3 regions of the Agrobacterium sp. rho-8.1 genome follow, and region 3 is predicted to be linked to each of the others. Evidence: riboswitches for the same ligand, from Rfam matches in the RefSeq annotation. Region 3 holds a riboswitch; each other region holds the start of a gene.
What was found. A riboswitch is a leader RNA that binds a small molecule or an ion and turns the genes downstream of it on or off. The one in region 3 is predicted to bind thiamine pyrophosphate.

Region 1 (6,681 bases), 120 kb from region 3:
AGACCGTTGCCAGCCCCTCGAAGCGGAGAGTGGCGGGCCCGACATGTTCGGAGATCAGCGTCAACTGATACCACGCGTCGTGAATATTCAGCGGCTTCGGATCGAGCCGATCGAATTTTCCGAGTACGTCCAAGGCCTGCGCGACGGTTCCGGGCACGGGCGCCGTCATGGCCTCTGCATCGACAGGTATCTCCATCGGTGTCTCAAAGGCATCAGGTTCGGTGAGCGTCAGGGTCCACCCCTCGCTCAACAATTGCCCTTTCGCAGGGTGGAGAAGCGCAGGAGCGGTCACGCCGCGGCGCTCGTCTTGCTGAGCGCGTCGTCGAGTTCGGTCATCATCTCATACCAGGCCGCGATGGCAGGGTCGAGGGCAGTTGCCAGCGTGTCGAACTTGCGGCGGGCGATGGCGCGGGCAAGCTGGAACTGCACAGATTTTGCGACTTCCGATATGCGACGCGCGTGGTTCGGTGCGTGGCCGTAGCGCTGCTCGCCCCCCAGCCACTCCAGATGGGCTGCTGCGAGTTCGAAATTGGCACCGAACTGGCGAAGCGTGTTGAAGGCGTATTTATGGAAAAAACTGAAGGGACGGTCGGCCACTTTTGCCACTTGCGTCGGGAAAACTTCGGCGAAAGTTTTGATGGGATTGATTTGCGGGCGTCTGGTAAAATGCAGAGCGAGAAGGCGCTCTGCCGCGGTCCGCCTCTCCTTGTCGCCCAAAGATTTTTCCGGGAATTTGGCAAATTCGGTATAGGGCAAAAAGGGAGGATCGTTATCGGTTAGATGATGCTGGAAAATACCTGAGAAATCGTCGCCTTCCAGCGCGAAATAGCCTGCGTTGTGGAAGTATTCCAGCCTGCGATTTGCCACGTCCATCCGGTTGACGGCGACCGTCGTCTTCCCATGCTCCTTGCGATAGGCGGTGCCATGCGTGTCGGGCATATAGAAACTGTCCATCTCGATCAGACAGATGCGACCGCGCTGCAATTGCATCTCGATATGGGTTTCGAGCCTGTCGAAAATTGCGAGTTCTGTGACGCGGATGCCATAGAGTGTTTCAAGGTCTTCGAGTGGCACTTTGAAAAAGGTGAACTGGTCACCCTCGAAATCCTGCGTCAGTGTGAAGCCGAGCATGGCTTCTGGCGGCAAACCGCTGGAAGCCAGAAGCTCGATCCACAGATCGACATAGCAATTGGTTTCCGGCCACATCCGCTCCAGCGCGTGAAGGGAATGCGGAACGTATGTTTCAGCGTTCAGGGCCTGGAAAATGCTCGTCATGCCGCCTCAGCCCCAGAGCGTGTCCCGGACCGACTGCGGCCATGCCTCGACATCCAGTCCATGTTTTGAAAACAGTGCCAATGCGATGCGCTCCAGCCCGAAGCCGACGCAGGCGGTGTGCGCAACCGTGCCATCTGCAAGGTTGAGGCCCCACTTTGCCCCAAAGGCGTCCTGATGGTAATTGAAGCTCATGCAAGCCGTTTGATTGGTCGTGGATGTGACCGGCATCAGCAATTCGAATTTCAGGTTCTGGTCGCGCTGGTTGTTGGCCAGCATCTTTCCAGCGCGGCCGAAGAATGGATCGTTGGCGATCTCAAGCTTCACATCAAGGCCGATCTTTTCCATCATCTCGACGCCGCGATCCATCCATAGCTGGCGGAACTCCGTGACGTCGCTTTCGGTGCCCATGCGGACATATTCGCGCATGCGGAAAAGCTGTTGGCGGGCCGGATCCTTGGAGGGTTCGTGGCGGAAACAGTACGACTGTATGTCGTAGAGACCGCCATTGGCAGGCAGGTTTCCGCGTTTTGCAATCGTCGGATAAAGCGGGTAGCAGGCTGCAGGCGTCAACACGATGTCGGTAATCTTCTGGTCTTTCGTCCAGTCTGCGCCTTCATCCATGCTCTTGATCAGGCTGACGTGGTCCAGCTCGCAACCGCAAAAGGAATGGACGGTGCCAGCCAATTGCGGAAAGCTTTTCATGTAACCGCTTTTTTCGAAGTAAGCACGGTTGATGCCGGGCGGGAAGCGAATGACTTCGGCCTTGTCAGCACCGCCGACCGTGCCGATCAGGCGCTCGAAGCCGGAAATGACGTCTTCGAACTGTCCGCTGCGGCCATAAAGGCCATCAACGCCAGTATCGATCAGCAGGCCTTTGTCAAACAGGCGATCCAGAAACGTAGTTTGCATGTCCATGGTGTTATCCTGAAAGGCCAGAGTTTATATCGAAAGACTGGTGTCCTGCTTCTGAACGAGCAGGAGATTGGCAGAATTGCTCAAAATTCTGTCGTTGGAGATCATCAGTTGCGCCGAATGCGCATCGCGCAGATGCCGTCCAAGGCTGTAAGGTGTCCCATTTTTGTAGCCCATGATGCCGCAAATCAGCATGGCATGGTTGATGATCTCGAGAATGGTTTCCGACGAACAAATCTTGACGTTGTTCATGGCGATGGCAAAACCCATCGACATCAGCTTGTCGGGATCCGACTTGGTACTTTCATAGGCCTTGAGGCCGGCAATGACGTTCGATTTGACGGTCTGCAGCTTGCTCGACACCTCTGCCAGACGGATAGCACCCGGTGGGGCGACACCCGGCGATTTTCGGGCGGCGGCACGAACGAAGGCTTGTGCCCGCAAGACCGCATCGGAGGCAATGCCGTACCAGACGCCACTCCACAAAAGATGTGATGTGGCCAGCATGGACTGCGCGGCGATTTCAGCGAAAGGCTTGAAGAAAATCTGCTCGGAGGGCGCTTTGCCCTTGAATAGGAAGCCATCGGAGCAGGTGCCACGCATGCCCAGCGTATCCCAGATATGGGTTCGCTCCAGCGTGTACTGGTCTTTCAGGAAAACCGTCATGACCTGATCCGCGGGTGCAGCCGCTGCGTTGGCGCGTGAGGTGATGAGAATGGCATCGGCGTGCGTGCCATAAGAAATGACGGTCGCGTCTTTTTCCAGCGTACAATCGGGACCGTTGACCTCGATGGCGCAGATGGAATTGCGCATGTTTCCGCCAATGCCGCCTTCTGTCGTGGCGGACGCCAAAAGCAGCTGCTCAGCGGCCACACGGCGCATGAAGGCCATGTGCCATTCGCTGTCTTCGCCATGTTCCACCAGGCTCGATGCCTTGATGTGATGCATGGCGAATATCATCGCGGTTGCAGAGCAGGATTGGCCGAGGATGCAGCAGATATCGGCGATTTGCGCGATGCTGGCACTCTCGCCGCCGAGGTGAAGCGGCACCTGTATTCCCAAAAGACGTTCGGCGCGCAGGGCGTCGATGGCCTCCATGGGAAATCGTCCGGCGGTATCAACGTCGTCGGCATGCCGTGCCGCGATGGTCGCAACGCGGGAGGCGCGCGCTGTCAACGTAGCATCAGGCGGGGCGACCGACATGTTCATCAGGCTGCCTCTTTACCATCGAGAATGGTTTTGACCGTGTCTTCTATGGCCTTGATGCTCGCAAAAGACTTACGGTTAAGCATGCTGTCTGGAAACTCGATATCGAATGCATCTTCGATGCCGAGCATCAGCTGTACGGACGCGAAAGAAGAAAGCCCGGCGGCGTAAAGGTCAGCCCCATCTTCGATTGTATCGACCGGCACGGGGAGTTGACCGAATTTCGACAGTATTTCACGAATAGTTGAATTCATTCTCAGTAGTCTCCCTTCATGCCGCGTCATCATAGCGCATTCTTCGAGTTAAGCTCGAAAAAATAACATTCGAATAAATGGATAGGTTAACTTAGCGTAATTTTTCGCTTTTCAACAGTCTCCACAGATGGCTTGACAAAATTGTGTGTCGGGTCTCTGATTGCGTCATTCACCAGGGGGGTCCCGTCAAGGGGCTGAGATACTGCTATCGCGCGCAGTGACCCTATGAACCTGATCCAGTTCACACTGGCGTAGGGACGGTGCAAACGCGGGAACAGCAGTTCGGTCGTGCCGAATTGAGTGCAATTCGTCCCGTGGTTTTTCGTCTTTCATGCTCGAACTGGGTCTCCACTGTTTTTGCTTTGGAGCCTCACGATGAACATTGCCGCTAAAAATATCACCCCTGTCGTCACCACAGGTCCGCTGCCCGCTTCGATCAAGGTCTACAAGCCAGGCATCATCCACCCTGATATCCGTGTTCCCATGCGAGAAATCGCCGTGCATCCGACCGCGGGCGAACCGCCGGTTACGGTCTACGATTCCTCCGGTCCCTACACCGATCCATCCCACGCCGTCAGCATCGAAAGCGGTCTGCCCCGCCTGAGACGCGACTGGGTTGTCGCGCGGGGCGATGTCGAGGCTTATGATGGTCGCCACGTCAAACCGGAGGATAATGGCTTTGCCACCGGTGAGCGTTTGACGCCGGAGTTCTCTCACCGTCATCAGCCATTGAAGGCAAGGGATGGCAAGGCGGTGACGCAGCTTGCCTATGCAAGGGCGGGCATCATAACGGCTGAGATGGAATACATTGCCATTCGCGAGAACATCGGGCGCGAGGCGGCGAAAGACAAGCTGGTACGTGATGGCGAGAGTTTTGGAGCAAATATTCCAGATTTCGTCACTGCAGAATTTGTGCGCCAAGAGGTGGCGGCGGGCAGGGCGATCATTCCCGCCAACATCAACCACCCCGAGGCAGAGCCGATGATCATCGGGCGCAATTTTCTCGTCAAGATCAATGCCAATATCGGCAACTCCGCCGTCACGTCTTCCATGGCGGACGAGGTCGACAAGATGGTCTGGGCAATCAGGTGGGGTGGCGACACGGTCATGGACCTGTCCACCGGTCGCAACATCCACAATATCCGCGAATGGATCATCCGCAATTCACCGGTGCCGATTGGTACTGTGCCGCTCTATCAGGCGCTGGAAAAGGTAAACGGCATTGCCGAAGACCTGAACTGGGAAGTGTTCCGCGATACGCTGATCGAACAGGCGGAGCAGGGCGTGGATTATTTCACCATTCATGCCGGTGTGCGGCTGCATTACATTCCGCTGACCGTCAATCGCGTGACCGGTATCGTCTCGCGTGGCGGCTCGATCATGGTCAAGTGGTGTCTGCATCACCACAAGGAATCATTCCTCTACGAACATTTCGATGAGATCTGTGACATCTGCCGCGCTTACGACGTCTCATTTTCGCTGGGCGATGGGCTGCGGCCCGGCTCTATTGCCGACGCAAACGATGCCGCACAATTTGCCGAACTGGAAACGCTGGGCGAGTTGACGCAGATCGCTTGGGCGAAAGATTGTCAGGTCATGATCGAAGGCCCCGGCCATGTGCCGATGCACAAGATCAAGGAAAACATGGACAAGCAGCTGAAGGTCTGCGGCGAAGCGCCCTTCTATACGCTTGGACCGCTGACAACCGATATCGCGCCCGGCTATGACCACATCACCTCCGGCATCGGTGCCGCAATGATCGGCTGGTTCGGGACTGCGATGCTATGTTATGTCACGCCGAAGGAGCATCTGGGTCTGCCGGATCGCAACGATGTGAAGGTCGGCGTCATCACCTATAAGATCGCGGCCCACGCCGCCGATCTTGCCAAGGGCCATCCCGCAGCGCAAATCCGCGATAATGCTTTGTCTCGCGCCCGTTTCGAGTTCCGTTGGGAGGACCAGTTCAACCTGTCGCTCGACCCGGAAACGGCGCGCTCGTTCCACGACGAGACCTTGCCGAAGGAAGCCCACAAGGTTGCGCATTTCTGCTCCATGTGCGGGCCGAAATTCTGCTCCATGCGCATTTCGCACGACATCCGCGCCGAAGCGCAGAAGGAAGGTCTGGAGGCCATGGCGCAGAAATTCCAGCAGGGTGGTGACCTCTATATGCCCTTGGAAAAGCCGGTCGCAGGAGAATGAGATGCGGGTTCTCGTCAAAGGCGCTGGCGTCGTCGGTCTGACGGCTGCTTTCGAACTCGCACGTCGTGGCGTAGAGGTAGACGTCTGCGATCTCGCGATCCAACCGGGGCGCGGTGCGTCCTGGTATGCGGGCGGCATGCTGGCGCCGTGGTGCGAACGCGAGAGCGCCGAGGAAGCCGTGCTCACATCAGGCCAATCAGCACTCGATTGGTGGGACGAGGCAACGCCGGGGCTGGTGGTGCGCAACGGCACGCTGGTCGTGGCGCCGGCACGGGACAGATCAGAGCTGTCCCGCTTCGCCTCCCGTACCACGGGGTATCGCTGGGTGGATGAGGACGAGATTGCGGCGCTTGAGCCGGATCTCGCAGAGCGGTTTCGAACCGGCCTCTTCTTTGCCGAGGAGGGTCATCTTGATCCGCGATTGGCTCTTGTCGCACTTTGCCAACGCCTCCTTTCCATGGGAGTTCGCTTCCATCTTGGTGAGGGGCCGACAGATGACGCGACATTTGATCGCGTTGTCGATTGCACCGGCCATGCGCAAACCGGCAAGCTTTCCGGACTTCGTGGCGTGCGCGGCGAGATGCTGTATCTCGCAACGCATGAAGTCACCTTCTCGCGTCCCGTGCGGCTGCTTCATCCGCGGATTCCGCTCTACATCGTGCCGCGAGAAACGGGGCGGTTCATGGTGGGGGCAACGATGATCGAGACGGATGAGGCGGGGCCGATCACGGCGCGCTCTGTGATGGAGCTGCTGAATGCGGCCTACGCGCTGCATCCGTCGTTTGGGGAGGCGCAGATCATCGAAACGGGCACCGGCATCCGCCCAGCATTCGCT
Region 2 (6,681 bases), on a different replicon from region 3:
CCAGACGCAGATCGACGAAACACTCCGCCGCGCTCTGGCGCTGTTGCCAGAGTTGCGAAAGACAACCATGGCAAACAGCTGGGCCGGTTTCATCGACAGCACACCAGATGGGGTTCCAGCCATTGGTGAAGTCGAAACCATTCCGGGACTCATTCTCGCAGCGGGTTTCAGCGGCCACGGTTTCGGCATCGGTCCAGGTGCAGGACATCTGGTCGCCGATATCGTGACCGGAGCAACGCCGATTGTCGATCCGGCTCCCTACCGCCCTGCCCGCCTGAACACATCCGTCTGGGGCAAGGTGGCGGAGTTTTAGGCCTTCGATACCCGCAACAGCCTCAAGGCGTTGAGCGTAACAAGAACGGTCGCGCCGGTGTCTGCGAGAATAGCGGGCCAGAGGCCGGTGATGCCGATGATCGTCGTCACCAGAAACACCGCCTTCAGACCCAGCGACATGGCAATATTCTGGTGAATATTGCGCATGGTGCGTTTTGACAGATCGACCATGCGGGCGACATCGGCAACGCGACCGTGCAGAATGGCAGCATCGGCCGTTTCCAGCGCCACATCCGTTCCGCCACCCATGGCGATGCCGATATCGGCCGCCGCGAGCGCTGGCGCATCATTGATGCCGTCTCCCACTTTGCCAACGACAAAGCCTTCTGCTTTCAACTCACCGACAATCCGTTGCTTGTCTTCTGGCATCAGTTCGGCGCGCACGTCGATTCCCAGTGTCTGGCCGATTGCCGTTGCCGTGCGCTTATTATCGCCCGTCAGCATCACGATCTTGATTCCGCGCTCTTTCAGCTGGTTGAGACCGTTGATGGCATCTGCACGCGGTTCATCACGCATGGCTATGGCACCGGCCAACCGGTTGCCGACGACGAGAACGGAAACGGTCTTCCCCTCGTCGTTGAGCGCAGTGATGACCTGTTGATGATGCTCGGAAAGAACAACACGCTCGCCTGCTGCCCGCGGAGAACCAAGGAATGTTTCCTGCCCATCAACGACGGCCGTTACACCCTTGCCGCCCAGCGCCTTGGCGTCGCTGGCTGCTGGAATATCAACACCCCGTTCGGCAGCCTTGGCAAGAATGGACAAAGCAAGTGGGTGGCTGGACCCTGTTTCGAGGGCGGCTGACAAACGCAAGATGTCCGCCTCTTTGAATTCGAAAGGCACGATGTCGGTAACCTTCGGCTTGCCTTCGGTCAATGTACCGGTCTTGTCCAGCGCAACGGCCGTCAACTTGCCAAGACCTTCCAGAACCGCGCCACCCTTCATCAACAGACCCTGACGCGCACCGGCGGAAAGGGAGGCTGCAATGGCCGCTGGCGTGGAAATGACCAATGCGCAAGGGCAACCGATCAGCAGAATGGCAAGGCCCTTGTAGACCCATTCGTCCCAATTACCTCCCATGAAGAGTGGCGGTATGGTGGCCACCAATGCTGCAACGACAACCACGGCCGGCGTGTAATATTTGGAAAAGCGATCGATGAAGCGTTCGGTCGGTGCTTTTTTCTCCTGCGCTTCCTCCACCAGCTTCACCACACGGGCGATGGTGTTGTCCTGCGCCGTGGCGGTCACTTTTACCCGCACGGCGCCGTCGCCATTCACAGTTCCGGCAAAAACGGTGTCACCAGGCTTTTTATGAACCGGCACACTTTCACCGGTCACAGGCGCCTCATCAATGGCGCTTTCGCCAGAAAGGATCGTTCCGTCGGCCGAAATGCGATCACCGGGCCGCACGAGTATAATTGCGCCAAGGGTAAGGCTTTGGGCGGGCACCTCACGGGTTTTCCCATCCTCCTCGACAAATGCCGTCTTCGGAACAAGCGCCGCCAGGGACTTGATGCTGTCGCGGGCTTTACCGGCGGCCACACCTTCCAGAAGCTCTCCCATGAGAAACAGGAAGACAACCGCTGCGGCCTCTTCCGTGGCATTGATGACGAGCGCGCCCAAGGCCGCAATCGTCATCAGCATTTCTATGGAAAACGGTGTTCCGGCGCGCGCGGCCATAAAAGCGCGGCGGGCGATGGGAACGAGACCGACAAGCATTGCGGCGGTGAAAGCGTAAAATTGAATATCCGGGACCAGGTGGCCGATACCATAGGCAACGACCAGCGCCAGACCGGCCAGAATGGTCGCCCGCCCCTTCTTGCTTTTCCACCAAGGGCCATTGCTTGGTCCATGATCGTGACCATGCAGCCCCTCAACCGCAACCGACGTCGCAGCAACGGGCGCGTGACTATGACCATGGTCATGGTCATGATTGTGATTGTGACCGTGATCATGCGAGCAACCAGGGCCATGCTCATGCGTTGCCGCCTGTGCGCTGAAGCCGCCTGCAGGCAATTGCTTGACCTCATAACCAAGCCCGCTCACCTTTTTGCCGATGGCAACCAGATCGCTCCTGTCGTCATGACTGACAGTCATCGTTCCGGCTGTCACGGACACGGATACATCCGCCACGCCATCCATACGACGCACCGCGGTATCGATCTTGTTGGCACAAGAGGCGCAGTCCATGCCCTCTACACGAAATCTGGTCTGCAAAGCCGTGCTCATGATGTGGTCCTTCTCATCTGTAAGCACAGCCTTACGACCTATAGCCACTAGAGCTACAAGAGGAAATACAATGTTTCGCGATATAAAATCGGAAAGCGCTCCGCCTATGTGCCTTGAGCCCATGAATTGGACGTTCTGAACACGCTCTAAGATCAAAGGGAGACGCTACGTTGAGTGATTTAATGCTTCCGTGGCATATGCATCGCAGCAACCGTCATGTTCTGGTTGTGATTTAACGAGGCATGAGCCTAGCAAGTTTCCGAAAATGGGAGGGGACCAACGGTTCAGCATAGCGATCATTGACATGACCCTTAAATTCCCTTATGAAATCAAACTGTTCGAGGGGTGCGCTTTCCAGCGCTGAGATGACTTGGTCAAACTCTTATTTACCTGATCCGGGTCATGCCGGCGTAGGAACGGAACAGTCTGCCAATGGCCAAGCTTTTCTTTTCTTCGCTCGTGCGTGACCTCCGTGATCATACATCTGGAGCGAGAGACCCATGCCGAGCTTTCCGACGGCAAACAGCGCGGCAGAGCTTATAGTGCGCGTGCGGCAACGACAACCACGAGTGCATTGCCTGATGAACACTGTCGTTCAGAAGTTTACCGCTGACGGTATAACCGCTGTCGGGGGCATTCCCTCCATGACATCTTCGGAAGAGGAAATCGAAAGCTTCGTTTCCAAGGTCGACGCGCTGACGGTCAATCTCGGCACTTTGGATGCAGCAAGACGCAAGGTCATTCGCATTGCTGTGGAGGTCGCAAATGCCGAGGGTAAGCCCTGGATCGTAGACCCCGTTCACTGCGACTACTCGCCCTCACGGTTGAAGTTTGCGCAGGAACTCATCACGCTTCACCCGACCATCGTACGCGGTAACGCGGCCGAGATGGCTGTTATCGGCGATATCGGCAACGTGCTGCGCATCCAGACCGGCCCTCAGGATGTGCTGAAGGATGATCGCCGCAAGATCAATATCGTCAACGGCCATCCATGGATGGCGAAGGTTACCGGCACCGGTTGCCTCTCCGGCGGCGTGATCGCCGCTTTTATGGCTGTAGAGCCGGACGCGATGTTGGCGGCCGCAGCGGCACTGGCGGTGACGGGCGTATCGGCACAGCTTGCCGCCAAGCACGCACGTGGTCCCGGCACCTTCGAAGCGGCCTTTCTGGACGCGCTGGATGCGGTAAACACAAACGACATTCTGTCCCTTGCAAGGATTGAGCACAATGAGGATTGATTACAGGCTGAACGCTTTGGTGGACGCATCGCTTGCCGATATCGCACCCTTGCCGGAACTTGCAGCTGTTGCAGCACGGCACGGCGCAACGATCATCCAGTACCGTGACAAGCAAGCCTCCACCCGGGAGATGATTGAACAGGCCAGCCTCATGGTCGAAGCGTTGAAGGCGACAGGCGTTCCTCTTGTCATCAACGACCGTATTGATGTGGCATTGGCATCCGGCGCAGATGGTGTGCATCTGGGTGTCGATGATATGGACCCGCACATGGCGAGACGACTGTTGGGGCCAGATGCGATTATTGGCCTGACCGTCAAGAACATGGGCGACGCAGAGCGTGTTGCCCTGGCACCTGCGGACTATGCCTGCATTGGCGGCGTTTTCGAGACGATCTCCAAGGTCAACCCCGATGCGCCGGTTGGCTTGGAGGGATTAAGGGAACTGCGTTCTTATCTCCGCGACCTTCGGCCCGATCTACAGGTCGGTGCTATCGCAGGCATCACGCTGGAGCGCGTCGCAGCCGTTATTCAAGCGGGCGCTGATGGCGTTGCCGTTATTTCTGCACTGTTCCGCGCCGTGGATATTGCAGCGGCAACGGTTGATTTCCGCCACCAAGTTGATGTCGCGCTGGAATCATCCCGATGACCGCGATTGCCCTGACGATCGCCGGATCCGACAGCAGCGGCGGGGCCGGGATACAAGCCGACCTCAAGACATTTTCGGCGCTCGGCGTTTACGGCGCCAGTGTGATTACGGCAGTTACGGCGCAGAACACGAGAGGCGTGACAGCTGTTGAGAATATCTCAGCACAAATGATCACGGCACAAATGGACGCCGTTTTCTCCGACCTCGACATCGGGGCTGTAAAGATCGGTATGGTTTCGCGCATCGAGACCATCGAGACGATTGCTACGGGTCTGCGTCATACCGGCAAACGGGTCATTTTGGACCCGGTGATGGTAGCGACATCCGGCGATCGCCTCTTGCAGGAAGATGCCATTGAAAGTCTTTGCAACAGGCTGCTGCCTTTGGCACTCCTGGCCACCCCGAACCTACCGGAAGCAGCTCTTCTCAGCGGCCGAAAGGTTGCAACGAACCGGCAGGAAGTGATCCGACAGGCGGAGGCAATCCTGAAGACAGGCGTCAATGCTGTTTTGATCAAGGGTGGACATGGCACGGGTTCTGAAAGCGTCGATCTTTTGCTTGATAGTGACGGCATACAGGAATTTTCGATGCCCCGCATCGACACGAGCAATGACCACGGCACGGGCTGCACACTCGCATCTGCCATCACTGCAAATCTGGCTCTTGGCTACCCTCTGGCAGACGCGATTGGACTGGCAAAGGATTATTTGCAAGGCGCGCTGGCTGCGGGTCGAAACCTCCATATTGGCGATGGTCACGGGCCTGTGCACCACTTTTACCGCTGGTGGAATGCCTGATCGTTAGCCTCTTGGCTTCGGGCTGGCCAATGCGTTGCGGATAGCGAAACTGGAATGAATGCGCGAAACGCCCGGCAGTTTCGACAGAATGTCCTTGTGAACCCGCTCGAAATCACCGGCACTTTCCACCTCTACTCGTAGAAAATAGTCGGAACCGCCGGTCATCAAATAGCACTCGCGGATTTCGGGATAGCGACGCACGGCGCTTTCGAAACGATTGAGAAAATCTTCTGTCTGCCGATCCAGCGTGATCTGGATGATGACAGAGATGACCTCACCGCCCGCTGCATTTCCCGTCAGTGCCGTGTAGCCGCGAATGACACCCTCGCGCTCCAGAATATCGACCCGCCGCAGGCAGGCAGACGGCGACAGACCAACCTCTGCCGCCAGCTTGGCGTTGCTGATGCGGGCGTTCAGCCTGAGCATGCGGATGATGTGACGATCGGTAGAGTCTAAAGCCGACATAAAATCATTCCGTTTCACCACCGAATATTGCGTTGAATCGATATTGTTCGAACAATCGACGTATCAAACTGCGAAAATTCGATGATCGTTGCAATAGTCTTCTAGAAAATAACAAGGGAACGATGATGGACATGACGATCAGTCGCCAAAAGGCGAGTGGCGGTGCCAGCGGTTATCTAACCATAGACCTTGGTGCTCTGCGCGACAACTATCTGACGCTGAGGGCGATGGCCCCCAACGCCATCACAGGCGCCGCGGTCAAAGCCAACGCCTATGGTCTTGGTGCTGAGGTTGTCGCGCCCGTGCTTTACGATGCGGGATGCCGCCACTTCTTCGTTGCCCATATCGATGAAGGCATCGCATTACGCCATCGCATCAGGGGCGATGCTGACATCTTCGTTCTGAACGGGCTCCAGCCCGGCAATGAAGCGTCCTGCGCCGCGATGTCGCTGACGCCCGTCATCAACTCCTTGGAACAACTGGCGCAATGGGTCGCTCACGCACAAACGCTGGGCAAGACATTGCCTGCCGCCCTTCAGATCGACACGGGCATGTCCCGCCTTGGTATGGCACGATCCGAAGTCGAGACGCTGAAAGGCGCGCCCGATTTGCTGGGAGGGATCGCGATCACTTTTGTGATGAGCCATCTGGCCTGTGCCGATGAGCCGGAACACATCGCAAATGGCGCGCAACTGGCGGTCATGCGTGAGGTGGCAGGTATGTTCCCTGAAGCACCAGTGTGTTTTGCCAATTCCGGCGGCATCTTTCTCGGTGCTGATTACCACAACGCCGTCATGCGCCCAGGCATTGCTCTTTATGGTGGCGCTCCGTCTTCGGTTCGTCCCAACCCGATGAAACCCGTGGTGCACCTGGATGTCGCGGTCGTGCAAACGCGAACTGTTCCTGCCGATACGTCGGTCGGATATGGCGGCACCCTGCGCACATCGGGCGAAACCCGATTGGCCACCATCGC
Region 3 (6,681 bases):
AGCGCGAGCATGGCGACGCGCAAGCTCGATGCGCTGCGGTGTGTTCGGGTGGCTCGACAGGAAGTCGAGGCTTTGATCGCTATCGGGATCTGCGGACGTAAAGCGCGCATAGGCGGCCATCGAATCGAGGAAACGCGGCGACGCAAATGGGTCGTAACCAGCTTCGCCCAACATGCGCACGCCGATCACGTCCGCCTGCAACTCCTGCTGACGGGAGAAGGCCGCAAGACGTAGCTTGCCGCGCGCCAAGGCCTGTTTTCCGGCCAGATCGCTCGACAGCACTTCCGCGACCACGCGGCTGGCAATGACTTCCGCTTCTTCCCGGCGCTGGCGTTCGATACCGTGGTTGGCAGTGACATGCCCCATTTCGTGCGACAGAACCGCCGCCACTTCAGACGCATCATTCGCGAGCGCCAAAAGTCCACGGGTCACGTAAAGATATCCCCCCGGCAGAGCAAAAGCATTGATTGCCGGGGAATTGAGAATGGTGATGCGATAGGACTGCTGTGGATTTTCAGAAACCGCCGTCAGTGCGCCAGTGATGCGTGCAACCAAGCGTTCTGTCTTGTCATCACGATATTCACCGCCATAGCTTGCCACGATACGTGGATGCTCGCGTGCACCCATCTGCGCACGCGGGTCGTCCTTTTGCACCTGTTCGACGGTCTGCGGATTGTCCGACGGCTTGAGCGTTGACTGGTAGGAGGGACTAAAAAGCGACTGGCAAGAAGACAAGAGGAGGCCAGCGGTAACAAGCGCCAAACCACGCCTTGCCGCAGCGCCCCGCTGCCATGGTTTCTGACCGGAGGTGTGGCCCTTCCGAGCCTTCACACACGTCGCCATTACGCTTGTCTGCTCCTAACGTTCCTGATCATCCGTTAACTGCAGACCAGTATACCATATTGCCGAACACGGGCGCTTGAATGCTCAAGCTGTGAAAACGATCCCTCACACGAACGTATTCAAGTAAGAAATTGTTCACATCGTTTTTTCAAGCAGTTACATAAAATTCGCAAGTGCAAAAATAGCGTACCGTCCATGTGATTTTGCAGACTTGACAGTGACCCGCGTCGAAATTGTGACGCGGCCACGCCCCCTCAACCCGACATAAATGTTCCGATCTCTTTCAAATGGGTCGCAGCAAAGAAATCATCGGCGGCCCCCTTAAACAAAACGCGACCGTTCGAGAGAAAAACAACCTCATCGGCGAGACGGCGAATATCATCAGGCTGGTGGGTCACAAGGAGAATGGTATTTTGCATCTCTGCATGAAGTTGCTTCAGCAATGTCGCCATGCCGGCGCGCAAGCCCGGATCGAGCGCAGCGAAGGGTTCGTCGAGCAACATGACGGAGCGTTGACGCACCAGCGCTCTCGCCAGCGCCGCCCTCTGCCGCTCTCCTCCCGACAGCGTAGATGGCATCCGATGTTGAAAACCATTGAGACCGACGCGATTCAATGCCTCCTCAATATTGGCTTTATCGGTGCGCGACAGCCTCAAGGAGGGACTGACGCCTAAGCCGACATTCGTGAAAACATCCAGATGCGCAAAGAGATTATTGTCCTGAAAGATCAGAGAGACGGGTCGTTTTGAGGGATCAAGCCTGCGCATGTCGTGACCATCGATCAGCACGCGGCCCGCATCCGGTGTTTCAAAGCCTGCAACGAGGTTGAGAAGCGTAGATTTTCCAGAACCCGAGGCGCCGATGACAGCGGTGATCTTGTCGCGTGCAAAGCCGCAATCCAGCACGAAGTCCTGCTCGCCGAGCGTCAAAGTCACCTTGTCGAGCTTGGCACCCCACCCTTGCGCGCTCATTCGGTGCCTCTCGATGGTTGTCGCGAGACACCGCCTGCTGCAAGTGCGAGGCAGATAGCAGCCAGAATAAAGGCATAACCCGCAGCGTCATTGGTTCTGTAGCTGCCCATATTGCTATAGACGAGCCAGGGCAAAGTCACGAAGCTTTCGGAGCCGAACAGGGCAACGGCACCCAGGTCGCCAATCGAAAGCGCCATGGCAAACGAAAATGCCATGGCCGCCGGTCGCCATAAAATCGGCCAATCCACGATGCGAAGCCGGGAGAACCCGGAAAGGCCGAGACTGGAGGACAAACGTCCCGTGCGTGACTGGTGGGTTATGAAAGCCGGCTCCAGAACGCGTATGACGAAGGGGAGCGCCATCAGCATGTTGATGACAGCGACAAGCACAGGCGCAAACATGGCCACATCGCCAAAAGGCCGCAGCAGCAGAAACCAACCACTCCCCAGCACTACCGGCGGCACCAGCAATACGAAGGATGAACCGCTGCCCATGGCTATGAAAAGTGCTTTCATTCCGTACCCAGCATGTCGGTCGACAGCAATGGCTCGGCGCGCGCGAATGAGTGCAATGGAAACAAGAATGGCAAGCGAGGCAGAGGCAACCGCGATCAGCAGGCTTGTCATCGCTGCACGCCGAAAGCTGTTGGCCGACAAAAGGCGCCAGAGATCGGCAGAAAGACCCGATGCAACGACGGCTACCAATGGCAACCCGACCAGCAGCATCGCCAGGGTGATCGTCCCCGCGTCCCAAAGGCGAGCTGCGAGCCTTTCTCCATCCAGACGGCGAACACCTCGGCCATAACTGTCTGCCTCTGCGTCTGCCGAAGGCAACAAGGACAGCAACGCCAGCAGAACACCCGTCATGCCGATCTGCATCAGCGACAGTGCAATAGCACGCGGCGGATCGAAGTCGAAGCGCAGTGCCTGATAGATCGCCACTTCGATCGTCGTCGCCGCAGGTCCGCCACCCAGCAGAAGCACCAGCGTAAAACTCGTGGCGCACAGCATGAAGATCAGTCCCGCCACCCCGGGAAGCAGTCTTGAAACGGCGGGCCATTCGATGAAACGAAACGTCGAGACAGGCCCAAGACCGAGGCTAGCGCTCATGCGCCAATATTCCGATGGTACCCGCTCCAGCCCAGCCAGAAAGAACCGCACCGCCAGCGGCAGATTGAAAAACACATGGGCAATGAGAATGCCAGACAAGCCATAGATGCTAAACGGCTGCGCCGCGCCCGCCGACATGAGAAGCGTATTGAAAACACCTTGCCTGCCCCAGATCGCTATAAGCCCCAGCGCACCGACGATCACCGGCAGGCCCATTGGCACGGCCATCAGGCGAATGATGCAGATACGGCCGGGAAAATCTCTCTGCCGGGCAAGCGCAAGCGCAACGGGCAAGCCAAGCACGAGGGACAGAACCGTCGAAAGTGTCGCCTGCCAGAGCGTGAAGCGCAGAATGCGCAGCGTATAGGCATCGAACAATTCAGTCGTCGCCGCGCCGGTGTCGAAGGACAATAGAGCCGTAACAGCAAGACAGATGAACAGAAGAATGGCGGCAAATGCCACCGTTCCACTGACGATAAATCCTAGACTGTCGCGGCGCTCGATCATGATGCTCGGCGATCCGCCTTACTTCACGCTCATGGCCGTAAGCCATTCATCGATCCAGGCCTTGCGGTTCTTCGCCACCTCTTCGGAAGACATCAGAAACGTCTTCGAGGGCTGGACCAATTTGGAGAAGGCCTCCGGCAACGGCGCGGAAGTAGCCGCGACCGGCCTCATCCAGTTGTTTTCAGGGATGGCATCCTGAAACCCCGTGGTCAGCATAAAGGCCAGAAACTGCTTTGCCAGCGCCTGTTCCGGCGCGTTCTTCAAGATACCAGCCACTTCAATCTGGATATAATGCCCTTCTTCGAAACTGGCTGCCTGATAACGATCCGTCTTTTCCGAGACCATGTGATAGGCGGGCGAGGTGGTGTAGGACAACACCATCGGTACTTCGCCCTTGGTAAAGAGACCGTAGGATTCCGACCATCCGGGGGTGACGGTCAGCACGCGGTTCTTCAGTTTGGCCCACGCTTCGGGTGCCTTGTCGCCATAGATCGATTTTACCCAGAGCAGCAGGCCAAGACCGGGCGTAGACGTGCGCGGGTCCTGAATGACGATCTTTTGCGAAGGGTCGCCCTCGACCAGATCCCTCATGCTTTTCGGCGGATTTTTCAGCACCTGCGTGTCGTAGACGACAGCGAAGTGGCCATAATCATAGGGCACGAAGACATCATCGGTAAAACCGCCCGGCACCTTGGCAGCCGAAGCATCGATACCCGATGGCTCGAAAAGTCCGGTCTGCTTGGCCTCGGCGATCAGGTTCGTATCAAGCCCGACGACGACATCGGCTTTGGAGCTCGCACCCTCAAGCTTCAACCTGTTGAGAAGCGCCACACCATCTGCGACGCCAACGAAGTTGACGGTGCAATTGCAGGTTTCCTCAAAGGCAGCCTTGACCTTGGGGCCTGGGCCCCATTCGGAAACGAAACTCTCATAGGTGTAAACCGTCAGCGTCTTCTTATCCTGCGCGACAGCAATGGCTGGCAACAACAAAGACGTGGCAATCAGCGAATGCAGGAATAAACGACGATACATCAACAGCACCTCCTCGACATGGGCAACGGGGAACAGGCGTCTGGATGGAAGCCGTCTAATCCCTCCGCCGGTCTTAACCGGATCAGGTTCTTCGGGTTGGCAACGCCTCTCAGCCCTGTCCTTGAAAGAACAAAGCACCCCGTTAGATCTGAGCAAATGTGTAGTCGGTGATCGGTGAATTAGCAAGATGGCGTCGACGCCAACGGCTTTAGTTTCCCAGCTCCTCGCGCAGCATTTCCAGCTCGAGCCACTCTTCTTCCATGGCCTCGAGTTTTTCGCGAAGCTTCGACATTTCAGTCGCAAGTGTGTTGAAGATAGCCGGGTCCTTGGCGAACAGATTGGGGTCGGCCATGCGTTGTTCGCGCTCAGCGATTTCGAGTTGGGTCTTCTCCATTTCCTTCGGCAGATTTTCGAGTGCGAATTTCTGCTTGAAGGAGAGCTTTCCCTTCGCCTTGGCAGGGTCGGACGCTGTGTTGGATGCAGACTTCGCCTTCTCCTGTTTTTCGGCTTTTTTCTTCTCGTCCGACGCGCCCTTGCGCTGCGCCATCATATCCGAATAACCGCCGGCATATTCGATCCAGCGGCCATCCGGCGCATCCGGATTGGCAGGCGCGATCGTCGAGGTCACGGTCCGGTCAAGAAAGTCGCGATCGTGGCTGACGAGAATGACGGTGCCTGAAAAGCTCGCGACGATTTCCTGCAACAGATCGAGCGTTTCGATATCCAGATCGTTGGTCGGTTCGTCGAGGATCAGAAGGTTGGTGGGCTTGGCCAGAATGCGTGCCAGCATGAGACGCGCGCGTTCCCCACCCGAGAGATTGCGGATCGGCGTGCGGGCCTGTTCGGGCGCAAACAGAAAGTCCTTCATATAGCCGGTGACATGTTTCAGCTCGCCATTGACGAGAAGGTTTTCACCACGGCCATCGGTCAGATATTGCGCCAGCGTATCGTTGGGGTCGAGATCCTCACGCTTCTGGTCCAGCGTGGCGATTTCCAGATTGGTGCCGAGTTTGACTTTACCCGTGTCGGGCTTCAACTGGCCCGTCAGCATCTTCAACAGCGTGGTCTTGCCAGCACCATTGGGTCCGACAAAACCGATGCAATCGCCGCGATGGACACGCAGGGAAAATGGCGTAACGATGTCTCGCTCACCATAGGATTTGGTGATGGCATGAGCCTCGATCACCAGTTTGCCGGATTCACGCCCCTCCGCCGCCGTTGCCTGCACTGAACCCTGCGGTCCCTTATGGCCGCGATAATCGGCACGCATCGCCTGAAGTTCGCCCACACGGCGCATGTTGCGCTTGCGGCGGGCGGTCACGCCATAGCGCATCCAGTGCTCTTCACGCTCGATGGCCTTGCCGAGCTTGTGCTGTTCCAGCTCTTCTTCTTCCAGCACCTTGTCGCGCCATTCCTCGAAATGCGCAAAGCCGCGGCTAAGACGACGCGCCTGCCCGCGGTCCAACCAGACAGTGGCGGTTGAGACTTTTTCGAGAAAACGACGGTCATGCGAAATCAGCACAAGCGCGCTGCGTGTCTGCTGCAATTCACTTTCCAGCCATTCGATGGTTGGCAGGTCGAGATGGTTGGTGGGCTCGTCCAGCATCAGGATATCAGGCTCAGGTGCCATGACGCGCACGAGTGCGGCGCGGCGCGCTTCTCCACCCGAAAGGCTGGACGGATGCTCCTGTCCCGTCAGGCCCAGATGTTCCAGCAGATAGGTGACGCGATAGGCATCATCGCCCGGTCCCAGACCCGCTTCGGCATAGGCCTGCACTGTCTCGTAACCGGGAAAATCCGGCGCCTGATCCAGATAGCGAATGGTGGCGGAAGGGTGTTTGAAAATCTCACCTGATTGCGCCTCGACCAGACCGGCAGCGATTTTCATCAGCGTGGATTTGCCCGAACCGTTGCGGCCGACGAGGCAGATGCGATCGCCCGGCTCGACTTGCAGGTTTGCACCGTCAAGCAGCGGGGTAGCGCCGAATTTCAGCATGATATCGTCGAGTTTCAGAATGGGGGGTGCCAAGGTATCAGGCTCCGGTCAGGTCATAAGGACGGGCAAGCACGATGGCTTTGCCGCTTTTGAGGCGGAGGCGCAAAGGCCCTTCCGCCACGTTGGAAATAGTGCGCGACGAGCCGAAAGCAAGCGCGAAGTTTTCTAGGGGATAGCGTGCATTTTCGATATCGAGGCCTTCCAGCGCGGTAAAACCGGCAAC

Region 1: another riboswitch for thiamine pyrophosphate. It lies ahead of thiC (phosphomethylpyrimidine synthase ThiC); the one in region 3 lies ahead of thiB (thiamine ABC transporter substrate binding subunit).
Region 2: another riboswitch for thiamine pyrophosphate. It lies ahead of RMR21_RS15170 (hydroxyethylthiazole kinase); the one in region 3 lies ahead of thiB (thiamine ABC transporter substrate binding subunit).

What each region holds. Positions count from the first base shown of each region.
Region 1 covers NZ_CP192788.1:2,636,016-2,642,696, reverse strand. Annotated here, with positions in the region: gene RMR21_RS13020 (glycoside hydrolase family 2 protein) at 1-292, opposite strand, end outside; gene RMR21_RS13015 (DUF1839 family protein) at 289-1,275, opposite strand; gene RMR21_RS13010 (amino acid--[acyl-carrier-protein] ligase) at 1,282-2,190, opposite strand; gene RMR21_RS13005 (acyl-CoA dehydrogenase family protein) at 2,215-3,396, opposite strand; gene RMR21_RS13000 (acyl carrier protein) at 3,396-3,647, opposite strand; TPP riboswitch at 3,812-3,923, shown strand; gene thiC (phosphomethylpyrimidine synthase ThiC) at 4,023-5,846, shown strand; gene thiO (glycine oxidase ThiO) at 5,848-6,681, shown strand, end outside.
Region 2 covers NZ_CP192789.1:78,249-84,929, forward strand. Annotated here, with positions in the region: gene RMR21_RS15160 (NAD(P)/FAD-dependent oxidoreductase) at 1-313, shown strand, start outside; gene RMR21_RS15165 (heavy metal translocating P-type ATPase) at 310-2,562, opposite strand; TPP riboswitch at 2,894-2,997, shown strand; gene RMR21_RS15170 (hydroxyethylthiazole kinase) at 3,063-3,800, shown strand; gene thiE (thiamine phosphate synthase) at 3,790-4,446, shown strand; gene thiD (bifunctional hydroxymethylpyrimidine kinase/phosphomethylpyrimidine kinase) at 4,443-5,243, shown strand; gene RMR21_RS15185 (Lrp/AsnC family transcriptional regulator) at 5,247-5,708, opposite strand; gene alr (alanine racemase) at 5,834-6,681, shown strand, end outside.
Region 3 covers NZ_CP192788.1:2,756,881-2,763,561, forward strand. Annotated here, with positions in the region: gene RMR21_RS13510 (M48 family metalloprotease) at 1-843, opposite strand, end outside; gene RMR21_RS13515 (thiamine ABC transporter ATP-binding protein) at 1,098-1,814, opposite strand; gene thiP (thiamine/thiamine pyrophosphate ABC transporter permease ThiP) at 1,811-3,430, opposite strand; gene thiB (thiamine ABC transporter substrate binding subunit) at 3,449-4,462, opposite strand; TPP riboswitch at 4,505-4,614, opposite strand; gene RMR21_RS13530 (ABC-F family ATP-binding cassette domain-containing protein) at 4,671-6,491, opposite strand; gene RMR21_RS13535 (thiamine diphosphokinase) at 6,496-6,681, opposite strand, start outside.